DNA from 2 places in the Rhodoferax sp. BAB1 genome. Region 2 is predicted to be linked to the other one. Evidence: predicted binding sites of a transcription regulator. Region 2 holds the regulator's gene; the other holds the start of a gene.

The links. Region 2 encodes FliA, which starts transcription of late flagellar genes. Its sites were predicted from a motif close to CTAAAGTTTNNNNNNNNNNNGCCGNTA; they were not measured.
Region 1: a site for FliA is predicted at 4,395-4,421, ahead of HTY51_RS12185 (flagellinolysin). Genes of this name have one in related genera too.

Annotation. Positions count from the first base shown of each region.
Region 1 is NZ_CP054424.1:2,534,509-2,548,803, reverse strand. Features, by position in the region: gene pstS (phosphate ABC transporter substrate-binding protein PstS) at 1-541, shown strand, start outside; gene HTY51_RS12195 (DMT family transporter) at 555-1,460, opposite strand; gene HTY51_RS12190 (quinone oxidoreductase) at 1,578-2,573, shown strand; gene HTY51_RS12185 (flagellinolysin) at 2,608-4,305, opposite strand; gene HTY51_RS12180 (AarF/ABC1/UbiB kinase family protein) at 4,461-6,158, opposite strand; gene lspA (signal peptidase II) at 6,192-6,686, opposite strand; gene ileS (isoleucine--tRNA ligase) at 6,686-9,526, opposite strand; gene HTY51_RS12165 (bifunctional riboflavin kinase/FAD synthetase) at 9,617-10,591, opposite strand; gene HTY51_RS12160 (HNH endonuclease) at 10,771-11,283, shown strand; gene HTY51_RS12155 (HNH endonuclease) at 11,280-11,846, shown strand; gene HTY51_RS12150 (hypothetical protein) at 12,005-12,397, shown strand; gene HTY51_RS12145 (AAA family ATPase) at 13,077-14,295, opposite strand, start outside.
Region 2 is NZ_CP054424.1:3,779,368-3,793,662, reverse strand. Features, by position in the region: gene flhD (flagellar transcriptional regulator FlhD) at 1-221, shown strand, start outside; gene flhC (flagellar transcriptional regulator FlhC) at 232-771, shown strand; gene motA (flagellar motor stator protein MotA) at 918-1,778, shown strand; gene motB (flagellar motor protein MotB) at 1,803-2,774, shown strand; gene HTY51_RS18330 (response regulator) at 2,869-3,255, shown strand; gene HTY51_RS18325 (protein phosphatase CheZ) at 3,259-3,930, shown strand; gene HTY51_RS18320 (flagellar biosynthesis protein FlhB) at 4,138-5,310, shown strand; gene flhA (flagellar biosynthesis protein FlhA) at 5,307-7,388, shown strand; gene flhF (flagellar biosynthesis protein FlhF) at 7,385-8,839, shown strand; gene HTY51_RS18305 (RNA polymerase sigma factor FliA) at 9,616-10,332, shown strand; gene HTY51_RS18300 (hypothetical protein) at 10,459-11,124, opposite strand; gene HTY51_RS18295 (hypothetical protein) at 11,170-11,604, opposite strand; gene HTY51_RS18290 (hypothetical protein) at 11,829-12,188, opposite strand; gene flgM (flagellar biosynthesis anti-sigma factor FlgM) at 12,211-12,531, opposite strand; gene flgA (flagellar basal body P-ring formation chaperone FlgA) at 12,660-13,409, opposite strand; gene flgB (flagellar basal body rod protein FlgB) at 13,638-14,057, shown strand; gene flgC (flagellar basal body rod protein FlgC) at 14,084-14,295, shown strand, end outside.

The DNA.
Region 1 (14,295 bases), 1.2 Mb from region 2:
CAAGGTGCATCCGGACTGGCAGGCGCAGTTCGGCGTCAAGAGCAGCATCGCATGGCCCGCACAGTTCATCGCGGCCAAAGGCAGCGAGGGGGTTTCCAAGGCGGTGCGCGACACGGTGGGAGGCATCAGCTATGTCGACTTCGGTTATGTGCGTGAATACCAGCTCACCCCGGTGCAGCTGGCCAATGCCACGGGTGAATTCCTGAATCCGTCCAGCGAAAGCTTCCGCACCGCGCTGTCGGCCAGCGACTGGGTCAGCAGCGGCAACTTCACGACGACGCTGACCAACATGAACCGACGCGGTGCCTGGCCTATCACCATGGGTACTTTCGCCATCGTGCCGCTGGTGGCCGACCAGCCGCAGGACATCCTGCCCGCCCTGAAGTTCTTCGCCTGGTCCTTCATGCACGGTGACGAACTGGTGCAGCAGAGCAGTTTCGTGCGCCTGCCCACCCGCGTGCAGGCGGCGGCCTTCAGGATCATCGCTTCCGTCAAGGACAAGACCGGCAACCCGATCGGCATGCAGGTCACGGGATTCTGAACCGGTGCGGCCTTCAGCGCCGCGCCGACGACACCACGATGCCGCAGACGATCAGCACGAAGGCGGCGCCGTGGTACAGCTGCGGCAGCTCGCCCAGCAGGGCGGCGGACATCAGGGCCGCGAGCAGGGGCGTGAGGTTGCCGAAGAAGCTGGCCACCGTAGGGCCGGCGCGTTGCACGCCGATGCCCCAGGCGCGGTAGGCCAGCAGGGCCGGTCCCACGGCCACGAAGACCAGGGCCGCGACCAGGGGCCAGCCCCAGGTGATGCGCTGGTCCACCACCACCCATTCACCGGCGGCAAAGAGGCCTGACCAGGCCAGGCCAAAGACGATCTGCGCCAGCAGGAAAGCCGCCCAGTCGCCGCGGATGGTGGTCGGTTCGCCCCCCGGGCGCGCCAGCATCCAGCTGTAGAAAGCCCAGCATATCGACGCGATCAGGATGTAGATGTCGCCCGGCAGCAGCTGGACCTGCAGCAGGGTGTCCAGCTGGCCGCGGCTGAGCACCAGCAGCACGCCGCTGATCGAGAGCAGGGCGCCCAGCAGCTGGCGGCGCGACACGGGCGCCGCGAAGAACAGGCGGCCGATGAGCTGCATCCAGATCGGCATGCTGGCGGCCACCAGGGTGACGTTGATGGGCGAGGAGGTCTTGAGCGCCAGGTACTGCAGCGCGTTGTAGGCGCCCACGCTGAGCAGGCCCAGCATGGAGAAGCGCCGCCAGTGTTGCCACATCCCGCTGTCGCGCTTCAGCACCCAGGCCGCCAGGGGCAGCAGGATCAGGCCGGCCAGCGCCCAGCGCAGCAGGTTGAGCATCATGGGCGGCACCAGTTCGCCCACCATGCGGCCCACCACGGCATTGCCGGCCCACATCAGGGGCGGCAGGGTCAGGAGCAGGGCGGTGGAGGGGCTGAGGCGGGTGTGCATGGGTTGGCACTGTAACAAGCCCGCGGCCGGGACGCTGCCGCCCGGGCCGTTTGGCCCTGCTGACGGCGGGCACTCGTATGCTCACGTAGAATTTTGCGCAACACAAGGAGACAGACCATGAGCCAGTTCACATCCCGCGCCGTGCGCATCAATCAGCACGGCGGCCCCGAAGAAATGAAGATCGTCGAGGTGACGGTGGGCGAACCCGGCCCCGGCGAGATCCGCATCCGCCACAAGGCCTGCGGCCTGAACTTCCTCGACGTCTACCAGCGTACCGGTGTCTACCAGCTGCCCATGCCGCTGCAGCTGGGCATGGAGGCCTCGGGCATCGTCGAGGCCGTGGGCGAGGGCGTGACGCACCTGAAGGTGGGCGACCGCGCCGCCTATGCCAGCCAGCCGCCCGGCGCCTATTGCGAGCTGCGCGTGATGCCGGCCAAGTGCGTCTGCAAGCTGCCCGACAACATTGATTTCGAGACCGGCGCGGCCATGATGCTCAAGGGCCTGACCGTGCAGTACCTGCTCAACAAGACGCGCCCGGTCGAAGGGCTGCAACCCGGCGATCACATCCTCTTCCATGCGGCTGCCGGTGGCGTGGGCCTGATCGCCTGCCAGTGGGCCCGGGCCCTGGGCCTGCAGCTGATCGGCACCGCCGGCTCGGCCGCCAAGTGCGAACTCGCCCGTGCCAACGGCGCAGCGCACGTGATCAATTACGCGACCGAGGATTTCCAGGCGCGCGTGAAGGAGATCACCGGCGGCAAGGGCGTGAAGGTGGTGTACGACTCGGTGGGCAAGGACACCTGGGACAAGTCGCTGGACTGCCTGCGTCCCTTCGGCCTGATGGCCAGCTTCGGCAACTCCTCGGGCGTGGTGCCGCCCTTCGCCCCGGGCAGCCTGGCCGCCAAGGGCTCGATCTACGTGACGCGCCAGACCCTGTTCACCCACATCGCCACACGCGAGAGCACGCAGGCCATGGCCGACGACCTGTTTGCCATGGTGGGCAGCGGCAAGGTGAAGATCAACATCGCGCAGCGCTACCCGCTGGAGCAGGTGCAGCAGGCGCACCGCGACCTGGAGGCCCGCAAGACCACGGGCAGCACCATCCTGACGCTGTGAGCTGGGCGCTGCTGCATTATCGGAAGACTGCGTTCTAGCGCAGCAGCGTCAGCACCATGCGCGGCATCTGGTTGGCCTGCGCCACCATCGCCGTGCCGGCGTTCTGCAGGATCTGCGCGCGCGACAGGGCGGCCGTCTCCTTGGCGAAGTCGGCGTCCATCACACGCGAGCGGCTGGCCGACATGTTCTCGCTGCTGAGCTGCAGGTTCTGGACGGTGGTGTCGAAGCGCGACATCTGCGCGCCCAGCTTGGCGCGTGTGCCGCTGACGTAGTTCAGCGCCTTGTCGATCTGGCGCATGGCCAGGCTGGCGTTGTCGACCGAAGTGACGTCCACGTTCATCAGGCCCAGCGAACCCAGGTTCATGCCGCCGATGGCCGTGTCTATGGTCTGGCCCGCATTGGCACCGACCTGGAAGCTCAGGATGTTGCCGGTGCCGCCGGCCTTGCCCAGCTCTTCCCAGGTCTCGGTGAAGCCTGCGAGGACATCGGTGCCGCTGCGGTTGCCGAAGTCCTGCACCACGCTCTTGGCGGTCTGGGTCGTGCCGTTGTCGACATCCAGGCCGCCGATGGCCCCGGGATCGGTATTGCTGAAGTCGAAGCTGGCTAGGAAGCCGGCCTTGCTGGTGTTGAAGTCGGCCACGAAGGCCGCCTGGCTGGCATAGGCGCCGCCGCTGGCATTCACGAAGGCATCGTTCAGGGTCTGGCCCGCGGTGTTGTGCAGGTAGGCCAGCATGTCCTGCACGCCGTTGCCGCCGGCCGCCTGGATCTTTTCGTGCAGGTAGCGGACGGCCACATAGGCCGACGAATAGTCCACGCTGGCGCTGCCCCAGGCCGTGATGTCGTCGGCCAGCGTGGCCACGGAGCCGTCGGCCTGCACCCGCTCTTCGGCGCCGTGGATGAATTCGGCCGCACCTTCGAGGAACCAGGTGGCCGAGCCGTCGTTGGCCAGCTCACCCCAGCTGGCGCCAGTGGCCATGACGGCGTGCACCATCTCGTGCGCGATGATGCGGTCGTTGTAGAAGGGGGCGGTGCCGCCGTCGGGCAGGTTGGGCGGCACGAAGTCCGCCATGTCGACCTGCATCCTGATGTTCGTGCCGGGGCCGCTGGCCCCGACCGACGACACGACCCGGGCGGCCGTGTTGCCGGCGGCATCGGTGAAGGTGGTGAGCTCGATGCTGATGGCATTGCCCTTGCCCGCGATGCCGTAGGCCTGGCTGATCATGTTCTCGGCCACTTCCAGCCAGCCGCCCTGCAGGCCTTCGATGACGGCATCCTGGTCGGTGTTGCTCAGGCCGGTCACCTTGTTGCGGCTCTGGTCGAAGACCTTGAGCGTATTGAATTCGGTGGTGCGGCCGATGCGGTCGATCTCGGCGGCCAGCTGGTTGACTTCCTGCTGCAGGGACTGCCGGTCGGAGGCCGAGTTGGTGGCGTTGGCCGACTGCACCGCCAGCTCGCGGATGCGCTGCAGGTTGCCGGTGATGGTGGTGGCTGCGCCCTCGGCGGTCTGCAGCATGGAGATGCCGTCGTTGGCGTTGCGGATGGCCTGGTTCTGGCCGCGGATCTGGCTGGTGAAACGCTCGGAAATGGCCAGGCCGGCAGCGTCGTCGCGGGCGCTGTTGATGCGCAGCCCGCTGGACAGCCGCTGGATGGACGTGGCAAAGGCCGACTGACTGGTCCCCAGATTTCTCTGGGCCGTCAGCGACAGCATGCCTGTGTTGATGACCATCCCCATGATGGAGCCTGTCTTCCGTCTGCCTTGTCTGATGCAGGGCCCATGGCCCGACCACGGTCTGCCCGCAGGAAAGACCGCCCCTGCACTGATGTCGGCAACTGGCCCGGAAACTGGGGCCTTATTTTTGGATGGGGGGAAACACCTGCAGCAGGGGGCTAAAGTTCATCGTCCTCGTGCCGATGGCTGCGCCAGATGGCCCGGCCCAGCCAGAGCGCACCGATGCCCGCGCCCAGGAAACCCAGCAGGCCGAAGGCCGGCAGGCCCAGCAGGGTGGGGCCGCCGCCCACCGTCATGACGATGGAGGAGCCGATGATGAGCGCCGCGATGATCAGCGCCAGCGAGAGCCGGTTGGCCGCGCGGTCGAGCTGCTTGCCGACGTGGCGCAGCGAGCGGCTCTCGATGTCCAGGCCCATGCGCCCCTGGCGCGCGCGGCGCAGGAGATGCGAGAGGTCCTGCGGCAACTGCTCGGCCACCTCCAGCAGGCGCAACCAGGAGCCCCAGGCGCGCCCTGCCAGTGCGCGGGGCCGGTAGCGCGCGCGCACCACCTGCTGCAGCAGGGGCAGGGCCTCACTGGTCATGCTGAAGTCCGGGTCCAGGCCACGGCCCAGGCCTTCGAGCGTGATGAAGGCCTTGATCAGCAGGGCCAGGTCCGCCGGCAGGGCCAGGTGGTTCTCGCGCAGCAGGGTGGTCACGTCCAGCAGCATGCGGCCCAGGTTCAGTTCGGCCAGCGGGGTGCCGTGGTACTGGTCGACGAAGGCCTCGATGTCGCTTTCCAGCCGCTCCACCGGTACGGCCTGGCCGTCGCGTGTCCAGTCCACCAGCACGTCCGCCACGGCCCGTGGTTCGCGCTGCACCAGGCCCAGCAGCAGCTTGAGCAATTGCTGGCGCCGGCGCATGGAGAGATGCCCCACCATGCCGAAGTCGATGAAGGCCAGGCGGTTGTCCGGCAGGTAGAAGACGTTGCCGGGGTGCGGATCGGCGTGGAAGAAACCGTCTTCCACGATCATCTTGAGCACGGCCTGGGCGCCGCGCCGGGCCAGCAGGCGGCGGTCCAGCCCGGTGGCGTCGAGCCGGTCCAGGTCGTGGCCGGCGATGCCCTCGACATAGTCCTGCACATTGACGCGCTCGCGCGTCCAGGCCCAGTGGATGCGGGGGATCTGCACGAAGGGCAAGGCCGCCATATTGCGCGCCAGGCGCTCGGCATGGCGGCATTCGCTGGCCAGGTCCAGTTCGCGCTGCAGCGAGCGGCCGAACTCGCGCAGCAGCTGGCGCGGGCGGTAGGGCGCGAGCGCGGGCAGTTCGGCTTCGGCCAGGGCAGCCAGGCGATCGAGCAGGCGCAGGTCGGCCTCGATCACCTCGCGGATGCCGGGGCGGCGGATCTTGACGATGACTTCGCTGCCATCCTTCAGCCGGGCGCGGTGCACCTGGGCAATGGAGGCGGCGGCCAGCGGCTCGGGGTCGAAACGGGCGAACACGGCCTCGGGCTCGTCGCCCAGGTCCTCGCGCAACTGCGTGCGCAGGTCGTCCAGCGGCAGGGCTGGCACATGGCTGTGCAGTTTCTCGAATTCGGCGATCCACTCGGGGCCGAACATGTCGGCGCGGCCGGCCAGGATCTGGCCCAGCTTGACGAAGGTGGGGCCCAGTTCTTCCAGGGCCTTGCGCAGCTGCACGGGGGGCGGCAACTGGGCCAGGTCGGCGGCGTGCTCCCAGTGCAGGCGGTGGCCGGCCTTTTCCAGGGCCCCGGCCAGGCCCCAGCGGCGCACCAGTTCACCCAGGCCATGGCGCATCAGCACGCCGGCGATCTCGTTGAGGCGGCCCAGGCTGCTGCGCCTGACACCGTGGACCGTAGACATCGTGTTCATGGTCGGAGTGTCAGGCCGGCGGACTCAGGCGCGGGCGCGCCGCACCCGAAGGATCTCGTCGAGCAGCAGGAAGATCACCCCCAGGGTGATGGCGCTGTCGGCCACGTTGAAGGCCGGGAAATGCCAGCGGCCGATGTGGAAGTCCACCATGTCCACCACGTAGCCGTGCAGCAGGCGGTCCACCACATTGCCGATGGCGCCACCCATGATGCAGGTCAGGGCGAAGCAGAACAGGCGCTGGCCGGCATGGGCGCGCAGCAGGTAGAGGATGAAACCTGTGGCGGCCACGCCGATGCCCACGAAGAACCAGCGTTGCCAGCCGTCGGCCCCGGCCAGGAAGGAAAAGGCCGCGCCGCGGTTGTGCACGCGCACGATGTTGAGCCAGTCGGTAAGGTAGGAGCTCTCGCCCGGGTGGTAATAGGCCAGGATCAGCACCTTGGTGAGCTGGTCCACCACCAGGATCAGCAGGGCCAGGCCCAGCCACTGCAGCAGGCCGGCCGATTTGATGGCGCGCCCCATCAGGCGACCTTCCGGCTTTCGCCGGCGCCGTAAAGGTTGCTGGTACAACGGCCGCACAGCGTGGGATGGGCGGCGTCGATGCCGACGTCCTCGCGGTAGTGCCAGCAGCGTTCGCATTTCTGCGCGGTGCTCGGTGCGACCTGCACGGTCAAGGAGCTACCGGCTTGCAGCGTCACGGCCGAGGTGATGAAGACGAACTTCAGGTCCTCGCCCAGGCTGGCCAGCAGCGCATGGTCGGCCGGCTCGGCCGCCAGGGTCACGGTGGCCTGCAGCGAAGCGCCCACCTTGCCCTCGGCACGCAGCGCTTCGATGTCCTTGTTCACCGCATCGCGGATCTCGCGGATGCGGGTCCACTTGGCCAGCAGCGCGGCATCGGGCTGGCCCAGCTCGACATAGGTTTCCATGAAGATCGATTCGGACGAGCCGGCCACCTTCCACGCTTCCTCGGCCGTGAAGCTCAGGAAAGGCGCCATCCAGCGCAACATGGCTTGCGTGATCTGGTACAGCGCGGTCTGGGCACTGCGACGCGCCAGCGACTTCGGGGCCGTGGTGTACAGGCGGTCCTTGAGCACGTCCAGGTAGAAGGCGCCCAGGTCCTCGCTGCAATACACCTGCAGCTTGGCCACCACCGGGTGGAATTCGTAGACCTCGTAGTGCGCCAGGATCTCAGCCTGCAGTTCGGCCGCACGGCTCAGCGCGTAGCGGTCGATCTCCAGCAGTTGGTCCAGCGGCACGGCGTCCTTCTTCGGATCGAAGTCGCTGACGTTGGCCAGCAGGAACTTCAGCGTGTTGCGGATGCGGCGGTAGGTGTCCACCACGCGCGCCAGGATCTTGTCGTCGATGCCCAGGTCGCCCGAGTAGTCGGTGGCGGCGCACCACAGGCGGATGATCTCGGCGCCCATCTTTTCGCTGACCTGCTGCGGGGCGACGACGTTGCCCACGCTCTTGCTCATCTTGCGGCCCTGGCCGTCCACGGTGAAGCCGTGGGTCAGCAGGCCGCGGTAGGGTGCGCGGCCGTACATGGCGCAGGCCGTGAGCAGCGAGCTGTGGAACCAGCCGCGGTGCTGGTCGTGGCCTTCCAGATACAGATCGGCCTCGGGGCCACTCTCGTGGCCGGCGCCGGGGTGCGAGGTCTTGAGCACCGTGGTGTGCGTGGTGCCGGAGTCGAACCACACTTCGAGGATGTCGGTGCTCTTGCTCCACTGCGTGGCGTTACTCTTGTCGGCTATGCGCTGCAGGATCTCGGCGGTGCTGAGCTTGCTCCAGGCCTCGATGCCGCCCTTCTCCACCACCTCGGCGGCCAGGTCGATGATCTCGGGCGTGCGCGGGTGCGGCTCACCGCTGTCCACGTCCAGCAGGAAGGGCAGGGGCACGCCCCAGCTGCGCTGGCGCGAGATGCACCAGTCGGGCCGGTTGGCGATCATGTCGCGCAGGCGGGTGCGACCGTTCTCGGGGTAGAACTTCGTCTCGTCGATGGCGGCCAGGGCCAGCTGGCGCAGGGTCTGCGGCGCCTTGTCCTTGGTGAAGATGCCCGTGCCCTCGTCCATGCGCACGAACCACTGGGCCGCGGCGCGGTAGATCACGGGCGTCTTGTGGCGCCAGCAGTGCGGGTAGCTGTGCGTGATGTCCTGGGTGGCGAAGAGGCGCCCGGCGTTCTTCAGCGCCTCCAGCACCACGGGCACGGCCTTCCAGATGTTGAGGCCGCCGAAGAGCGGGAAGTCGGCGGCGTAGGCGCCGTTGCCCTGCACGGGGTTGAGGATGTCGTCGTACTTCATGCCGTGGCTCACACAGCTGTTGAAGTCGTCCACGCCGTAGGCCGGTGCCGAGTGCACGATACCCGTGCCGTCCTCGGCCGTGGCGTAGTCGGCGAGATACACGGGGCTGGGTCGGCGGTAGCCGGCATCCACGTCGTACAGCGGATGCTTGAAGTTGATCAGGCCCAGCTTCTTGCCCAGGGTGGTGGCCAGCACCTTGCCCGTGAGCTTGAAACGCTCCATGCACTTGTCGACCAGCACGGCGGCCAGCACCAGCAGGCCGCGCTCGGTCTGCACCAGCGCGTATTCGAGCTCGGGGTTCAGGTTGAGCGCCTGGTTGGCGGGGATGGTCCAGGCGGTGGTGGTCCAGATCACGGCGTAGGCCGCTTGCTCCAGCTTCGGAACACCGAAGGCTGCAGCCAGTTTCTCGGGCTCGGCGCACTCAAAGCCCACGTCCAGCGTGCTGCTCTTCTTGTCCTGGTACTCGATCTCGAATTCGGCCAGCGAGGAGCCGCAGTCGAAGCACCAGTAGACGGGCTTGAGGCCGCGGTAGACGAAACCGCGCTCCATGACACGCTTGAAGGCACGGATCTCGGCAGCCTCGTTCACATAGTCCATCGTCCGGTAGGGCTTGTCCCACTGGCCGAGCACGCCCAGGCGCTTGAAGTCGGCCATCTGGCCGGCGATCTGCTCGGTGGCGAAAGCGCGGCTCTTGGCCTGCATCTCGTCGCGCGGCAGGTTGCGGCCGTGCAGTTTCTCGATGGCGTTCTCGATGGGCAGGCCATGGCAGTCCCAGCCCGGGATGTACTGCGCGTCCAGGCCCTTGAGCTGGCGCGCCTTGACGATCATGTCCTTGAGGATCTTGTTGACGGCGTGGCCGATGTGGATGGAGCCGTTGGCATAGGGCGGGCCGTCGTGCAGGATGAACTTGGGCTTGCCCTGGCGCACATCGCGCAGCTTCTTGTAGAGGCCCTGGTCTTCCCATTGCTTGACCCAGCCCGGCTCGCGCTTGGGCAGGTCGCCGCGCATGGGAAAGGGGGTGTCGGGCAGGTTCAGCGTGGCGCGGTAATCAACTTTGTCGGTCATGGCAAACTTTTCGAGAGACGTGGCGGCCCAGAGGGGCGGGCGAAAGGGGGCTTGAGCTGGCGCGGGGCAAGGTGCGCCGGTAGTGCCCCGTCAAATTCGCCGGGCGAACCAGGCGCGGGCAGCATCGCAGTCCCGGGTGATGCCTTGCGTGAGGGCATCCAGACTGTCGTATTTCAGTTCGTCGTGCAGTTTGTGCAGCAGTTCCACGCGGATGATTTTACCGTAGGCCCCCTCGGCGCCCAGGGCGGCCGGCCAGTCCAGGCAATGGGTTTCCAGCAGGACCCGGCCGCCATTCACATCGTTCGGGTCCAGCGAGGGACGGACCCCCAGGTTGGCCACCCCGCGCAGGGGCTGGACGTCCAGGCCATGCACCAGTACGGCAAAGATGCCGCTGGCGGCCGGTTTCCAGTGGCTGAAGCGCAGGTTCAGGGTCTTGAAGCCCAGCTCGCGCCCGAGCTTGCGCCCGTGCAGCACGTGGCCGGAGATGTGGTACGGGTGGCCCAGCAGGCGGGCCGCGTCGTCCATGCGGCCCTCCGCCAGGGCAGCGCGCACGGCTGAGCTGGAGACGCGCAGGCCGTGCACCTCGTAGCTGTTCATGCGCGCCACGTCGAAGCCCCGGGCTGTGCCGGCGGTGTCCAGCAGGGCGTAGTCACCGGCGCGTTTGGCGCCGAAACGGAAGTCGTCGCCTACCAGCACGTAGCGCGTACCCAGGCCGCGCACCAGCACGTCGTCTATGAAGGCCTGGGGACTCAGCGATGCCAGCCGGGCGTCGAAGGGCAGCACGATCACCTGGTCGATGCCGCAGCGCTGCAGGTCGGCCAGCTTGTCGCGCAGGGTGGCGATACGTGCCGGCGCCAGGGCAGCGTTGCCCGTGGCGCCGGCAAAGTAGTCGCGCGGGTGAGGTTCGAAGGTCATGGCGCAGCTGGGCACGCCGCGCTGCGCCGCCTCGCCGCGCAGCAGGGCCAGCATGGCCTGGTGGCCACGGTGCACGCCATCGAAATTGCCGATGGTCAGCGCACAGGCGGGGGCGATGCCGGGGTGGTGGAAGCCGCGGAAAACCTTCATGGGCAGGGTGTTGGTATCTTTTTGATAGCGGGCCGGGCTGTCAGCAAAAGCAAAGCCGCCAAACAGTCATCAAATCAGGGTATATTGTGTCCGAATGGCGAGGCGGCTCCATCGCAGGGGCCACCGCAGACGCAAACGTTCCGTTTGGATGGTTCTCGTAACCGGTCAGGAGGCGTGTTTTGAAGGTCTTGAAGCTGTCGGCCCAGGGGCTGCCCCAATCCTGGATTTCGCTCGAAGAGGCGGTGCTGCACTATGCCGCCGACGAGGTGCGCTGGGAGGCGGGCGGCGAGATCGCCGTTTTCCATGGCGGCCACAACGCCATCACCGGTGAGCAGTCCGTCATCACCGTCAACAGCATCATCGGCACCAAGGGCGTGCCCAGCATCAACCCCTTCGACCTGCGCCCCAGCCTGACCAACAGCAAGCTCTTCACGCGCGACCGCAATGTCTGCGCCTACTGCGGTGTAGACCACCACGAGACCGAGCTCACCCGCGAGCACATCATCCCCTTTGCGCAGGATGGCCAGGACCACTGGATGAACGTGGTGACGGCCTGCCGCTTATCACCCCCAAAAACATCACCAGTTGAGTGCGTGAGTGAGTTCCGACCTCGCAGGAGGCGGACGAATCGCCTCTCAGCAACTCGTGGTCATCACCAGTTCAGTTTACGAGTTCGCGGGAGGGCACGATGAGGTCCCTCCATCTCGCTGTCGACAGCTCGGGGTACCCGGCTCGCTGGCTGTCTTGGCAAGACGCCATCTGCCAGGAGACTCTTGGCAAGGTCGCCTATGGCTTTGGCGACCACGAGTTCACTTTCACTGGCGGCAAGAACCGAGACACGGGTCTTGACTCGCAAATCACGCTCAAAAGCATCTTGGTGCTCAAGGGACGCAGTCCTGAGCGCAACAAGCGCACGACCATCCCGCTCTCGAATGCTGCGTTGTTCCGGCGAGACCAGTTCATGTGTGCCTACTGCGGCACAGTGAGCGCTAAGGGGCTCACGCGCGACCACATTAAGCCGCTGTCGAGGGGCGGTGCCGATTCTTGGCTCAACTGCTGTGCTTGCTGTGTAGCCTGCAACGCGCAGAAAGGCTCGCAGACGTTGGAGGAGCTTGGTTGGCAACTGCTGTATGTGCCGTACGTGCCGAATCACCAAGAGGGCCTGATTCTCGCAAACAGGCACATCCTAGATGACCAGATGGAGCTGCTAAAGAGCATGGTTCCTAAGCACTCCCGGGTGGTAGGGCACGCGTGAAGCGTGCCCGCGGGCGTCACTCCAGCTGCGCCATAAACTCCGGACATGGGCACTGGATTGAGCGCCTACGGCTCTCAAGTGATACTAATTCTGATTAGCCCAAGGATTACGGTCGCTATCATAAAAAATATCCAATACGGAACCCGATTTTCTACCTCATGAATGAGCACGTTTGGTTTCGACTTGCCCTCAGTTTGGCATGTCTTACAGCCTTAGTTGGTTGGTCTGCTTGGGGCTGGAGCCATTACGCAGCGATGAGGGCAGATAGCGTCGGTGAAAGTCGTCGCACCTACCAGCAGGAGATGGCGGAAAGATGTCGAAGCGCTCCAAATTTTCCGGCATGCATCAGCAACGATGAGTTCTTGCTTGGCCAAGCAAAAGCGATGCTTGAAGGATTGCAATACCGCGAGCAGGCGCGGGCCATTGTTCCTTGGGCTGCTGGAGTACCGGTAGCCATATTGCTCATTTTCTTCTTGACTCGATGGATACTGACAGGCCGGGTCAGGCCATTTTGGGTCCTTTCGGAAAAATCTAACAGGGATGATGCGTGATGGATGACCGCGCATTTATGTGGATGAGGTATGTTAGTGAAAACTCCCTTGCCTCAACCTTGATTGCAGCGATACTCATCGGCGCCGTGGGTGGCCTTTGGCGGCTGTATCGAAATACACGGGACAGCAAACGTATTTACGAGTATCTAGTTCACTCTGCCTCGAATACTGACTATGTATTTCGTTCGACGCAGGCTATATCCACAAACACCAGAATCCCTGAAAGTCGAGTTGTGGACCTCTGTATCAAGCATCCAAATATCAAACGCAACGAAAAGGAAAAACAATCATGGCGTCTGGCGGACCATTGAAACTACTGATTGCGTCGAGTTTGACCGTATTTTTCGTTGGCTGTGCGACGCCGGTAAGCCATACAAATCAGTCCCTGGCTACATACGATAAAGACACTGAGTACGGTATCGAAAAGAGAGATGACGGATTCGGAATTACTGTCTATTACTCTCGCTACCAATTCATCCCAGAAAGCAGTGCCGTTGCAACGGCCTGCAAGAGCCAGCTCACCGCTATCGCGTGGGAGCATGCAGATAAGGTTGGGAAACAGATTGTGCCGATTAACGAGCAGCGCATCCGCATCTCTATGGGGCGGAATGGAGTGACAGGGATAACGTCCTGTCAGGCTACTGCAGTCGCAAATTGGAAGTAGGCGCCCTTAGCGTTCTCAAGCTCGTGCTTCGAGCGTTGAACGAATCAGCAAGTCCAGCGCCACTTGCCTGCTCTGAACTCGAGGCGCACTTTCCACGGCAGCTCTTGCTGCGTCCTCGTCGCCAACGATTAGCACCTGCTTCTGGGCGCGTGTGACCGCGGTGTAAATCAGAGTGCGGTCAAGCAGTCGGTGCCCGGTGAGCGGAACGATGACGCGAGGCCACTGTGAGCCCTGGGCCTTATGCACCGTGATGGCGTAGCCCAGCTGCAGGTCGTCTAACATCTCCTCGGCGACAGGCCTGCGAATGCCATCGTCCCAGAGAACCCAGGCTAGGGGGCGCTCGGCATCGCCGTCCTCACCATCAGCCACGGGTTGCTGTACATCCTCAACGTCCACGATGGTGCCCAGTGAGCCGTTCTGCAAGCCTCGGTCCCACATGTTCCGCGTGCACAGAACAGGGTCGCCAAGGTTGAATCCGGTGAGCGCCACCGTGTCATGCTGAGCGCTCCAAACTGTCACGGCTTTGCGCCCTGCCGTCGTCTCCGCCTGGCAGAGGCTGTTGATGGTGTTCACGCCGTCGGGCCCGTTGCGGCGTGCGGACAGGATTTGAGTGTTCTCTGGGTCGAGCCTGTACAAGTCCAGAACTGTCTCGGCAATCAGGCTGCTACCTGTGGCAGTAAGTGTGTCAGCGCATGGGATGAACGCGATTGCGCCAGCCTCGTCGTTTGACAGGGAAGGCCAGATGCCACTGCGGATGGAAATCGCCGCGGCCGCGATGTCGCCACCGTAGCGCTTGATGACCTTTAGCTCTCCCAAGGGAACAGCGGGAACGCGAATCAGAGCATGAAGCACCAGCCCTGGTCCGACCGGCATCAGCTGCTCAGGGTCTCCGGCGAGCACCAGGCGAACATCGGGACCCAGCAGCGTGCACAGCCGATACATCGAAACAATGTCCACCATGCTGGCCTCGTCCACGACCACAACAACCTTTCCTGAAAGCTCCTTGCCTGCCCGCAAGAAGTTGGCGATAGTGGAAGCCGAACGGCCAGTCGCCTCCTGCATTCGCTTCGCTGCACGGCCGGCCAATGCGAGTTGTACCACCTCGATGCCCGATTGGTCGTAGACCCTGTACAGCGCCTTGAGCACCGTGGTCTTGCCAACGCCAGCTCCTCCTGTGATGAGAACAAAGGAGTGGTCAGATGCAAGGTAGACGGCGCGTCGCTGTTCGGCATTG
Region 2 (14,295 bases):
TGGGTATCTCGGAAGAGTCGGCCGACCTGATGGCTGCCCTCTCCCCGGCGCAGATCTCCAAGATTGCCTCCAGCAGCATGCTGCTGTGCCGCTTCCGCATGGACGACGAGGTGGTGTGGAGCCTGCTGACCAACCAGGCCGCCCGCAAGGTGGACAACGACGCCACCACCCGCCTGCACGCCAGCATCCTGATGGCCGGCCGTTTCGCCGAAGCCACCTGAGGAGCACGCCATGGCCACCGGCAAAAGCGTCCTCAATGAATCGCGCCAGATCGAGCGCGCCGTCGCCCTGATCAAGCTGGGTGCCCGGCTGCAGGTGCTCGAAAGCGAGACCGACCTGTCCTACGAGCGCCTCTTGCGCCTGTACAAGGAAGTGGCGGGCAAGTCCCCCTCCAAGGGCCAGCTGCCCTTCTCGACCGACTGGTTCCTGACCTGGCAGCCCAACATCCACGCCTCGCTCTTCCTCAACATCTACGAGTACCTGAGCAAGACCAGCAGCCTGGAAGACATCGAAGCCGTGATGAAGGCCTTCCGCCTCTACAGCGAGCAGATGGTCACCCTGGAGATGGAGCCCCTGCTCTCGGTCACGCGCGCCTGGCGTCTGGTCAAGTTCGTGGACAACAACATGCTGGCCATGACACGATGCTCCAAGTGCAACGGACATTTCGTCTCCGAGCCCTATGAAAACGCCCGCCATTACGTTTGCGGCCTGTGCGAGCCGCCGGCGCGCGCCGGCAAGGGCAGTGCGGCGGGTGGCATCCTGCTGCACTGAGGCGCGACAGCAAACCGCCATATCCGTGAAAAGGGGGCCGATTGGCCCCCTTTTTTTCGTAGCGCCCCACCCGACCTTTCCCCTAGAATGGTCCGGCACAGGCCACCAGCCCACGCATCCGCCCACCCTCAAGATCCTCCACGAACATGCTAGTCATCATTGGTTATGCCGTCGCCATGGGTTGCATCTTCGGGGTGTACATCGTGCACGGCGGCAATATCGGCGTGATCCTGACGGCCCTGCCTTTCGAGCTGATCACCATCTTCGGCGGCGCCCTGGGTGCCTTTGTGGTGAACAACCAGCCCAAGGTGCTCAAGGCGACCATCGCCATGATCCCGCAGGCGCTCAAGACCTCCAAGTACACCAAGGAGCGCTATCTGGAGTTGATGGCCCTGCTCTACGACATCCTGCAGAAGGCGCGCAAGGAAGGCCTGATGGCCATCGAGAAGGACGTCGAGAACCCTGAAGAGTCGGCCATCTTCAAGAAATACCCCACCGTGGGCAGCGACCATCACGTGGTCGAGTTCACCACCGATTACCTGCGCATGATGGTCTCGGGCAACCTCAACGCGCACGAGATCGAGTCCCTGATGGACAACGAGATCGAGACCCATCACCAGGAAGCGCACGGCCCGATCGCCGCCATCGCCCGTCTGGCCGGCGCGCTGCCGGCCTTCGGCATCGTGGCCGCCGTGCTGGGCGTGGTCAACACCATGGGCTCGGTGGGCCAGCCGCCCGCCGTGCTGGGCGGCATGATCGCCTCGGCCCTGGTCGGCACCTTCCTGGGCATCCTGCTGGCCTATGGCGTGGTCGAGCCGCTGGGTGGCCTGCTGGAGCAGAAGGCCCAGGACAGCGCCAAGGAACTGGAGTGCATCAAGTCCACGCTGCTGGCCAGCATGCAGGGCTACAACCCCTCCACCGCCATCGAGTTCGGCCGCAAGGTGCTGTTCTCGACCGAGCGCCCGACCTTCATCGAACTCGAAAGCCACGTGCGCGGCAAGAAGTAAGCCGACGCACCGACCAGGTTAGCCATGGCCTCCGACGCCAAAAAGCTCCAGCCCATCATCGTCAAGAAGGTCAAGAAGACCGGGCACGCTGCGCATGGCGGCGCATGGAAGATCGCCTACGCCGACTTCGTGACCGCCATGATGGCCTTCTTCCTGCTGATGTGGCTGCTGGGCTCGACCTCCAAGGGCGACCTCAAGGGCCTGTCCGACTACTTCAGCTCACCGCTCAAGGTCGCCATGGCCGGCGGCAGCGGCGCCGGCGCCAGCCCCACCATCCTGCCCGGTGGCGGTGCCGACCTGACGCAACAGGCGGGTCAACAGCATCAGGGCGAAAGCGCCGACCCCATGAAAAAGCGGCGTGCGCTGGAGCAGGCCCGTGCCGAGAACGCCCGCCAGGACGCCCGCCGGCTGGCCGCACTGGCCGCCAAGATCAGCGCCGCCATCTCGAACAACCCCAAGCTGCGGCAGTTCAGCAACCAGATCCGCCTGGAAACCACCCCCGACGGCCTGCAGATCCAGATCGTCGACGAGCAGGGCCGCCCCATGTTCACCAGCGGCAGCGCCGTGGTGCAGCCCTATATGCGCGAAATCCTGCGCGAAATAGGCACCGCCTTGAACGGCGTGGAGAACCGCATCAGCCTGGACGGCCACACCGACCAGGCGCCCTTCGCGGGCGGCCTGCAGGGCTACAGCAACTGGGAACTCTCGGCTGACCGCGCCAATGCCTCGCGCCGCGAACTGGTGCTCGCCGGCATGCCCGAGGACAAGCTCATCCGCGTCACCGGCCTGGCCTCCAGCGTGCTGCTGGAGCCGGCCCAGCCCCAGGCGCCGGTCAACCGGCGCATCAGCATCATGGTCCTGACCCGCGAGGCCGAGGAGCGCCTGCTGGGTACCAGCCGGGTGCCCGTGCTGGCCGAGCCCGAGGCCGCCGCCCCGCCCGCCGAAGTGCCGGCCGCCCCTGTCGCCACGCCTGCGCCGGCCACACCGGCACAATGAACCCCACTGCAAAGCATCCGAAAGACTTGGCCATCGCCCGGACTTGCGATAATCTGCTTCAACAGCTGCCCCAATAGAACAGAAAGGCTCAGCCATGGCCAACCCCCGATTCCTGGTTGTCGACGACTTCTCCACCATGCGGCGCATCGTGCGCAACCTCCTCAAGGAAAGCGGCTTTGCCGATGCCGACGAGGCCGAAGACGGCGTGGTCGCGCTGCAGAAGCTGCGCGCCAGCAATTTCGACTTCGTCGTCAGCGACATCAACATGCCCAACATGAACGGCTTCCAGCTGCTGGCCGAGATCAAGAAGGACGAGAAGCTCAAGCACATCCCGGTGCTGATGGTGACCGCCGAGGCGCGCAAGGAAGACATCGTGCTGGCGGCCCAGCAGGGGGCGGCCGGTTACATCGTCAAGCCCTTCACCAAGGCCACCCTGGAGGACAAGGTGATCCACATCCTCAAAAAAGCGGGGCTTGCCTAAATCATGGAACCCAGCGCCTCTGCCCACAACGCCGGGGACGCCGCTTCCCCGGACGCCGCCCCGGACGTCCACCACAAGATCGGTCAGCTGACCCGTCAGCTGCACGATGCCCTGCACGAGCTGGGTTATGCCGAAAAGCTGCAAGGCACGGCCGGCGAACTGCCCGACGCCAAGTCGCGCCTGTCCTACATTGCCCGCCTGACCGGCGAGGCCGCCGAGAAGGTGCTCAACCGCGTCGACCAGGCCAAGACCCAGCACGACCACATCGCCGCCCAGACCCGGCACATGATCGCCCTGCTGGTGGCCGACCCGGTGGCCGCCGTGGCCAAGGGCCACATCATGAATTTCCTGACCGACCTGGAAAAAGCCAATGGCGAGGTCGACCAGCACCTGACCGAGATCATGATGGCGCAGGACTTCCACGACCTGACCGGCCAGGTGATCGCCCGCGTGGTGAACCTGGCCACCACCATCGAAGACCAGCTGGTCCAGCTGCTGATCCAGACCGCCCCGCCCGAATTGCAGTCCCTCGTCAGCGCCCCAGCATCTGTTGCTGCCCCGCTCAGCGTGGACGATGTCGTGCTCTCGGGTCCCGTGGTCGATCCAGATCAATCCACCGACGTGGTCACCAGCCAGTCCCAGGTCGACGACCTGCTGGCGAGTTTGGGGTTCTAACGAACCACCCCCCGAGACGCTTCGCGTCTCCCCCCTCTCTCGCCTGCGGCGGGAGGGGGACGCACCCGGTGGCCCGGCAAAGCCGGTTCCACGGGTGCCCTGGCTTTGAAAGCCTCCTCAGGATCAAGGGTGGAAAGGCCGGTCTTTTCGGCCTTTAGTTACGGCACCCCTTGACGACAATGGCGTGAACTTCAGCTTCGCGCCACCATGGATTCCAGCAGTCAGGACCGCAATTTACCCGCCTCGCCGCGCAAGCTGCAGCGGGCGCGTGAAGACGGCCAGGTGGCACGTTCACGCGACATCGGGCACCTGGCCGTGCTCGGCGGCGGCGCCCTCACCCTGCTCTTCCTGGCCCCCTACATGTACGGCGAGCTCAAGCTGGCCCTGGGCCGGCAGCTCACCTTCGACGCGGCGGTGGTCCAGCAGTCGGGCAGCATGCTCGATCGCCTGCAGGCCATGGCGCTCACCGGCCTGATCGGCTGCGTCATCTTTGCGCTCATCGTCACCACGGTCGCCGTGCTCAGCACACTGGCCTCGGGCGGCTGGGTGCTCAGCCTCAAGCCCATCATGCCGGACCTCACGCGCCTCAGCCCCCTGGCCGGCCTCAAGGGCCTGGTCTCCAAGAAGAAGCTGGCCGAGACCGCCAAGACCACCTTCATCATGTTTTTCATCCTGGCGCTGGCGGCGGCCTTCATCCACTCCACCCTGCCCTCGGTCGCCGCCCTGGTGATGCAACCGTCGGTCGCCGCGCTGGGAACCATGTTCGAGTGGCTGCTCACCGGCACCGGCCTGCTGCTCACGGTCATCCTGCTGGTGGCCCTGATCGACCTGCCGCTGCAGAACTTCCTGCACCAGTCCGAGCTCAAGATGTCGCTCAAGGAAATGAAGGACGAGCACAAGGAGTCCGAGGGCAACCCGCAGATGAAGGGCCACCGCCGCAACAAGGCGCGCGAGATCGCCCAGCGCGGCAGCATCAAGGCCGTGCCCAAGGCCGACTTCATCCTGATGAACCCCACGCACTACGCCGTGGCCGTGAAATACGACGAGAAGACCATGAGCGCGCCGCGTGTCATCTCCAAGGGCGCCGACCTGCTGGCCATGAAGATCCGCGACATCGCCAAGGCGAACGAGGTGCCGGTGCTGCAGTCGCCGGTGCTGGCGCGCGCGCTGTACGCCCACGCCGAGCTCGACCAGGACATCCCCGCCAGCCTGTACACCGCGGTGGCGCAGGTACTGGCCTACATCTACCGCCTGCGCGCCGCGATGCGCGGCGAAGGCCCCATGCCGGGCGAGCCGCCGCAGCCGCCCGTGCCACCCGGACTTGATCCCCTGCAGCCCAAGGCCTCGCCCCTGGCCCAACCGAACCCGAGCGCCGCATGAACCTGCTCTTCCAGACCCTGCAAGGCCGTTTCGGCCGCCACGCCGCCGTGCTCTCGGGCGCTGCCGCGCCGCTGCTGGTGGTCGCCATCCTCGCCATGATGGTGCTGCCGCTGCCGGCCTGGATGCTCGACATCCTGTTCACCGTCAACATCGCCGTGGCGCTGATGGTGATGATGGTGGCCGCCTACATGCTGCGCCCGCTGGATTTCGCGTCCTTCCCGGCCGTGCTGCTGCTGACAACGCTGATGCGCCTGTCGCTCAACGTCGCGTCCACCCGCGTGGTGCTGCTCGACGGCCACACCGGCCCTGGCGCGGCCGGCGCGGTGATCGAGGCCTTCGGCCACTTCCTGATCGGCGGCAACTTTGCGGTGGGCCTGATCGTCTTTGCCATCCTGGTGGTGATCAACTTCGTGGTCGTGACCAAGGGCGCCGAGCGTATTGCCGAAGTGTCGGCGCGCTTCGCCCTGGACGCCATGCCCGGCAAGCAGATGGCGGTGGACGCCGATCTTTCCGCCGGCATGATCGACGAGAAGGAGGCCAAGCGCCGCCGCGCCGAAGTCAGCGAGGAAGCCGACTTCTTCGGCTCCATGGACGGCGCCTCCAAGTTCGTGCGCGGCGACGCCATCGCCGGCATCCTGATCCTCTTCATCAACATCATCGGCGGTTTTGCCATCGGCATGCTGCAGCACAACCTGAGCGCGGGCCAGGCCGCCGACAGCTACATCCTGCTGGCGGTCGGCGATGCGCTGGTCGCGCAGATCCCCGGCCTGCTGATCTCGGTCTCGGCCGCCATGGTGGTGTCGCGTGTGGGCAAGGAAGAAGACCTGGGCCGCCAGATCGCCAACCAGATGTTCGTCTCGCCGCGCGCACTGGGCATCACCGCCGGCATCCTGGGCGTGCTGGGCCTGATCCCCGGCATGCCCAACATCGTGTTCCTCTCCATCGCCGCCCTGATGGGCTACGCCGCCTGGGTGCTCGCGAACAAGCCGGCACCCACCGAGGAGGCCACCGCGGCACCGGCGGCACAAGGCGACGGCGAAGCCAGCTGGGACGACCTGCAGCCCGTGGACCAGCTCGGCCTGGAACTGGGCTACCGCCTCATCACCCTGGTGGACAAGAACCGCCAGGGCGACCTGCTCACCCGCATCAAGGGCGTGCGCCGCAAGTTCGCGCAGGAAGTGGGTTTCCTGCCACCGCCCGTGCACGTGCGCGACAACCTGGAGCTCAAGCCCAGCGGCTACCGCATCAGCCTGCGCGGTGTGGTGGTCGGCGACGGCGAGGCCTTCCCCGGCATGTACCTGGCCATCAACCCGGGTGGCATCACCACCCCGCTGATCGGCACCGCCACCACCGACCCGGCCTTCGGCCTGCCCGCGCACTGGATCGACGAGCGCCAGAAGGAAGCAGCGCAAATGGCCGGCTTTACCGTCGTTGATTCCGAGACCGTGATGGCCACCCATTTGTCACACTTGATGCAGGTCCACGCCGCCAAGCTGCTGAGCCGCACCGAGACCCAGCAACTGGTCGAGCACGTCAGCCGGCTGGCACCGAAACTGATCGAAGAAGTGGTCCCCAAGATGATCTCGATTGCCGTGTTCCAGAAAGTCCTGCAGCTGCTGCTGGAGGAATCGGTGCACATCCGCGACATCCGCACCATCATCGAGACCATCGCCGAACACGCCACCAGCACCACCGACCCGGTCGAGCTGGCCAAGCGCGTGCGCGTGGCGCTCTCGCCGGCCATCGTGCAGCAGATCTACGGCCCCTCCAAGGAACTCAACGTCATCGCCATCGACCCGCCGCTGGAGCGCCTGCTGGTGCAGGCCCTGGGCCATGCCGGCGGCCCGGCCCTGGACCCCGGCGTGGCGGACATGCTCACGCGCAACGCCGCCACCGTGGCCATGAAGCAGGAAGAGACCGGCGTGCCGGCCTGCCTGCTGGTGCCCGACACCATCCGCAATTCCATCGCGCGCCTGGTGCGCCGCGCCGCGCCGCGCATGCAGGTGCTGGCGCACAGCGAGATTCCTGAAACCCATTCCATCCGCATCGGCCCGATCCTTCGAGGTGCCCTGACATGAACATCCAACGTTTTTACGCTGCCACCGCCCGCGAAGCCCTGGCCAAGGCCCGCATGGTTTTCGGCGATGGCACGCTGATCCTCTCCAACCGCCAGACCCCGCAGGGCATCGAAGTGGTGGCCACCACCGAGGAATCGCTGGCCACGCTGGACCAGAGTGTCCCCGCTGCTACGACCGCCCCCGTGGCTCCCGCACCCCGCGCCAAGGCCGCCCCCGCGCCCAGCCCCGCCGCCGTGCGTGCCGCCGCCCAGACCCCGGTGGAAGACGACGCCGCCCAGCTGGCCATGAGCACCCTGTCCTTCCAGGACTATGTGCGTGAACGCATGCTGCAGCGCCGCGCCGAAGCCCAGCAACAGGCCAAGGCCGCAGCGCCCCAGTCGGCCCGCCCCGCCTACGAAATCATCCCGCCCGATCCCGAGGTCGCCCCGCAGCCCCCGCGCAAGGCCGTGGCCGCCCCCGCGCCTTTGCCCGTCGCTGCGGCACCCGTGGCCGCCGCCCCGGCCGCCGTGCCGCAGGGCCTGGTCAACGAACTCAGCGCCATGAAGGATCTGATCGAGGAACGCTTCAGCACCCTGGCCTGGCTGGGCCAGACCAAACAAAGCCCGATCCACGCCAACCTCACCCTCAAGCTCATCCGCTCCGGCTACTCGCCCGCCCTGGCGCGCGCCGTGCTCAGCATGATGCCGGACGACGCCAGCCCGGCCGAGGCCATGCTCTGGCTGCTGGGCGTGCTCACGCGCAACATCAAGACCGACGCCGGCGGCCCCGCGCTGAAGGACGAAGGCGGCGTATTCGCCCTGGTCGGCACCACCGGCGTGGGCAAGACCACCACCGCCGCCAAGCTGGCCGCGCTGTGCGCGCGCACGCACGGCGCCGGCAGCGTGGGCCTGATCACCCTGGATAGCTACCGCATCGGCGCCCATGAGCAACTGCGCGCCTACGGCCGCATGCTGGGCGTGGTGGCCCACATGGCGCACGACCGCGCCGCCCTGCAGGACCTGCTGGGCCTGCTGAGCAACCGCAAGATGGTCATCATCGACACCACCGGCGTGGCCCCGCGCGACCCGCGCAAGCGCGACATCCTCGACGTGCTGAACCTGCCGCAGATCAAGCGCCTGCTGGTGCTCAACGCGGCTAGCCATGGCGACACCCAGGACGAGGCCGTGGCCAACTTCGGCGCGAAACAGGCCGTGCTGACCAAGATCGACGAGGCCGTCAAGCTCGGCCCCGCGCTGGACACCGTCATCCGCAACCACCTGGTGCTGCGCGGCGTGAGCAGCGGCCAGCGCGTGCCCGAGGACTGGGAACGCGCCGACGCCGAGCAGCTGGTCCGCCTGTCCATGCGCTCCTCGGGCAAATCGGCCCACGACCCGCAGATGGCCGAACTGGGCCTGTATTTCGCGCAGGCCGGCACGCAGGGCCTGCACGCACAGGGACGGCTGCATGCTTGACACCGACAGCCACCAGGCCGCCGGTCTGGCCGCCCTGGCCGCCGGCCACGCGCCGCGCATCGTCGCCCTGGCCAGCCACGGCGACCGCCGCAGCGAGCTGCCCCTGCTGTGGCAACTGTGTGCGGCCTGGACGGCGCTGGATTACCCGGTGGTGGTGCTCGACGCCCACATGCGCGAATCCGAAGCGCAGCCCGGCCTGCAGCAGCTGCTGATGGACAGCGACGAACTGAGCCACCTCGGCCAGGGCCCGGAAGACTGGCCCATCGTGCCGGCCGCCCTGGGCCTGACCGCCATGGGCACGCCCCAGGCCGGCCCGCCGGCCGCGGCGAGTGCCGAGCGCGCGCGCCAGCTGGCCGAACTCTTCCACGACTACGAGCTGATCCTGCTCTACGCCCCGGCGCACGAACTGGCGCGCTCGCTGCAGGGCAGCGGCCTGTCGCCGCTGCTGCCGGTCTCGACCAGCGATGCCGCGCTGCTGACCGCCTACCACGCGCTCAAGCAGTTGTTGAACATGGGCAAACTTAGGCCTACCATCGTGGCTGTGATGGACGACTCCAACCTGGCCACCCGCGTCTCGGGCCACAGCATCAGCAGGAACCTGCAGGACTGTGCCCGGGACTTCCTCGCCTGCGAGGTGCCGGCCCTGACCGTCTGCCCCGAACAGACCGGGGAGGTCCAGCGCCTGGCCCTGCGCACCCTGGAACATGCGCTGCAGCCGCCGCGCTGGACGCCCCCCCTGCCGCCGGCCGCGACTCGCGTGCCGCGAGGAGCCTCTGATGTACACCGCCAAAGGCCAGCTCGACCGCGACGCCCTGATCCGGCAGTACTCGCCGCTGGTGCGCCGCCTGGCCCACCACATGATGGCCAAGCTGCCGCCCAGCATCCAGGTCGACGATCTGATCCAGGTCGGCCTGATCGGCCTGTCGGAGGCGCTCACCCGCTACGAGGCCAGCCAGGGCGTGCAGTTCGAAACCTTCGCCACCCAGCGCATCCGCGGCGCCATGATCGACGAGCTGCGCGAGAACGACTGGATGAGCCGCGGCTCGCGCAAGAGCCAGAAGGAAATCGAAGGGGCGCTCACCCGCCTGGAACACAAGCTCGGCCGCTCCCCCAGCGAATCCGAGATCGCCGCCGAACTGGGCCTGGAGCTGGCCGAGTACCAGGCCCTGCTCTACAAGGTCAAGGGCACGCAGCTGGTCTACCTGGAAGACATGACCGGCAGCGGCGAGGGCGACGACACCTTCCTCGACCGCCACATGGTCGACGGCGACTCCGACCCGCTGCAGCTGCTGCGCAACCAGCGCATCCGCAGCGCCCTGACCGAGGCCATCAAGCACCTGCCCGAGCGCGAGCAGTACATCATGAGCATGTACTACGAGCAGGACATGAACCTCAAGGAAATCGCCGCCGTGCTGGGCATCACCGAATCGCGCGTGTGCCAGCTCCACAGCCAGTCGATCGCGCGGCTGCGGGCAAAGATGCGGTCGCATTGAGAGAGATACATAAGAAAAAGGGCTGCCTGAGCAGCCCTTTTTCTTTGTCTCACGACTACCGGCTTGTTAACGTTGGAGCTCAGCTGACTACTGAGGCTGGCGCTCTGGGCCGTGCAAAGCGAGGGGCTAGGCCGCAGTTTCGACCGAGAGGTTATATGTGGCGACTGAGACAGCCCCTTCGGTGAATCCAGTGAGCACATTGCATGCAGGCCCTCCTGACTCCGTCTTGAGGGAAACAAAGTACAGGCCGTGACCATCGGATCTGCTCACAAAGTGCTGATTGAGTAGGTCCACGATCTTTTGCGACCACAGAATCACTTGAGCGTAGTCCTGCTTCTGCAGCGGCTGTTCTGTCTCAACTGAGCGGATTGTTCCTCGATGGAGAACCTGGCCGCACTTGCCATACAACGCCTTGAACTCCACGAGTGTCATGGCGTTCGGCTTGGAGTTCGCAACGTAGTTCCATCCCGTAGGCGTCTTAGTCGCGACGGCACACTGCGGGAACGCATGGGGATGACTTCGGTGCAGAAGGCCCATGATTCTCTCGGCGTTCCATTCCTTTGTCGCCGCGTTGGTTCTGGTAGCAGGTAGATCACCATGAAGTTGCAGGCAACCCAGTGCGAGGAGTTCACATATGCGTCTGTACTGCAAGTAGCAGTACTCAAAGGCATACGGTGGGGCTAGATTCAACTGACCGTTGCATGCGTAAGAAATCAAGTCCAGGCGGGTCACAACCTCATGCATCAACTTGAGGTAGGTGCGTACGGCGGCAGCCTCATCAAACGTGGACATGTCGGGCAGGTGCTTGGTTCTGCGGCCTAACGTTTGAGTTGGGCGTCATTGGGCTGCAGACGCCGCAAAGCCCTTGCGGATCCAAGCCACAACGGCGCCAGCACCGTACAACAGAGATACGCCCACGAGCCACATGACCAGGGCGATGCCGAGCGAAATCAGGAGAGCCTGACGGCGACGACCTTCGATATCGCTCACGTAGCCTTCGCTAGTAGTAGCTGCATCCTCATAGAGGTGCCTGTAGACGTAGAGGGACCAGCACGGATTGCCGTACTCGGGTTCGGGGTCGAGCTTCGAGGTTGCCGGCATTTGAATGACCTGGCGGCACTGCGGATTGGCGTAGGCCGACACAACCTTATGGTCGACCGCGTACGTGGACGGAACGTTGCCGAACGCCCAGAAGACGGCGTAGAGCAATGCAGCGCCGGCAGCGACGATCCACAACCTGCGCCAACCATTCAGAGTTCGTTTCGAGCTCATCTATGACGCTCAACGTGATATCGACCGCAAAAGTGCGGAATAACATGGACGAATTTTCATCACGGCGCCTCTCTTGCTGCAAGCTAAGTGCTTGTTTTGCTTGAAGAATCCGGGTCAATATAACGCAGAGCCGCGCTCCTAACAAACCGCGAAACCCCGCAAGGTCTCCACCGAAAACAAAAAAGGCTGCCCACGGCAGCCCTTGTGTTGGAAGCCTTGTCAGCTCAGGCCGAAAACGCCTTGTAGCTGCCGGCCCGGCCGGCCGGCGCGGCGTAGGTACTCTTGCGCGTGGCCGGCACCATGGCGTGCAGGGCGCGTTCCACCACCACGCTGCGGCGGATCAGGTTTTCGCGCTGGATGTTGAGTTGCACCGCCAGCTTTTTCAGGCGGGCCTGCAGTTCAGGGCCGGCCTGCTGTGCGCCGCCCAGGCGCTCCATGAGGCTGGCAAAACCCAGGGCCGCCTGCTGCAGGGCGTTGCTGGCGGTTTCCAGCAGCTGCGGCTCGCCCGTGGCCACGGCCGCGGCCACGGATTCGCATTGCATCTCGATCTGTGACAGCGGTTTTTCAATCTCGGCGGGCAGCATGGCTTATGACTCCGTGGGGTGCTCAGTTCTGCGTGCGGTTCAGCATTTCCTGGGCGTTGGACAGCAATTTGTCAGCGATGGCTTCGGGGTTGACGACATAGCTGCCGTCCTCGATGGCCTGGCGCACTGCGTTGACCTTCTCGGTATCGATGTCGGCCGCTTCGCCGCGGTTGGCCTGCTCCAGGCTGCGCACCGAGGTCGAGACGGTCACCGCCACGCCGGAAGAGCTGGCGGTGCTGGCGGCCGTGGCGGCGGCTTCCTTTTTCGCAGGCGCAGCCGCTCCGGACGCCGCGGCCGGCGGTGTCGAAACTTTGGGCAAATCTGCCGGTTGACCTACTTTCATGGCGTTCTCCAATACTGCCGCGGATAGGGGCTATCCGCCAGGAGGGCATAAAAAGCCCCGTACGTTGGGTATCGGCAGCATCATGACTGACTTGAGGTTTTTCTGCGTTTTTCCTGTGATCTGCTGCTTCACAGCTCGACCCGCACCGTCCGGGCATCCAGAACGGTAGCTGAAAGCACGCGCCCACTATCGGTTCTAACCCTTGCGGGCTGGCCCACCACACCGGGCGACAGTGCCTGGGCCAGGGCGCTGATCTGGAAACCGCCGCCCTGCACCAGCACCCGCACCTGGGCGCCGGCCTGGAAGACCTGGGCGGCACGCACCATGTTCTGGCGCAGGGTCTGGCCGGCGCTCAGGGCCCGGGTGGCCACCTGGCCGGCCCAGGCGTCGCGGCCGGCCAGCACCGGGCTGGCCTCGGCCGTCCAGTCCACCTCGGCCAGCATCAGATCCCCCGCCTCGAGCGGCTGGCCGGGCGCCACGTCACGGCGCAGCACCCAGGCCGAACCGGTGGCCTTGACGGTCACCGGTATGGAGACATTCCAGCGGCGGGCGCCCTCCAGGCAGCGCAGGCCGATACGGCTGCTGCCCCACAGGCGGCTGCCCGGCGGCAGATAGGCTTCGACACGGGCGCAGGGCGCCAGGCGCAAGCGGCTGTCCAGCACACCCAGCGTGGCTTCCAGGCGCACCGGCAACTGGTCGCGCGCGGCCTGGGCCGCCAGCGTCCGGTCCAGCCAGGCTTGCGCCAGCGCCGGCAACTGGGCCTCGCTGCTCACCGCCTGGGCCAGGGCCGGCAGCTGGATGAATGCACAGGCCAACACCAGCAGCGCGCCGGGCCAGCCGCGCGTGCGCCTCTTTCCTGCCATCTGTACGTTTGCCATGAACTGCACCTCCAGGTTGAGCCGTGTCGCCGGGTGTTACAAAAAAAGGCTCAGGACTCCACCCACATTGCCGACTATAGGAACAGGCGTGAAGCGCAAACCCGGCAAAAGCGCAGTTTTCCCCCCTTATTTCAGCGGCTCGGAAATTAAAGTTCTTTCCATAATTTCCGCACGGGGTCCTGCCAGCCGTCCGCTACAGGCGGCCCCACCGATAAAGCAGAGGTGTTTATGTTCGACAAACTGACCAGCACACTGGACTTCCATGGGAAGGCCCTGGTGGCGCGCGCCGAACGCCAACGCACCATTGCAAGCAACATCGCCAATGCCGACACCCCGGGCTACGTGGCCCGTGACTTCAATTTCCGCGAGGCCATGAGCCAGGCCCTGGGCGGCAAGGATCTCGCCGGCAGCGCCCAGCCTGCCGCTGCGGCGCCCAATCCGCGCCACATCCCGCTCAATGGCGGCAACGGCAGCCTGGGCTCCAACCTGGGCTACGCAGCGCAGACCCAGCCGGCCATGGACAACAACTCCGTGGACCTGGACCGCGAACGCGGCAAGTTCGTCGACAACGCGGTGCGCTACGAATCGACCCTGCGTTTCATTAACGGCAACTCGCGCACGATCTTGAGCGCGATCCAGGGCCAATAAGCCGCCACCGGCCAAGGAACACCATCATGTCCATGTTTTCCATCTTCGGCGTTTCAGGCAGTGCGATCAGCGCGCAGTCGCAACGCCTCAACGTGGTGGCCAGCAACCTGGCCAATGCGGATGCCGTGGCCGGCCCCGACGGCCAGACCTACAAGGCCCGCCAGGTGACTTTCGAGACCGTGCTGATGGACTCCGCCTCCTCGGCCGGCGTCAAGGTCAGCAGCATCAAGGAAGACCA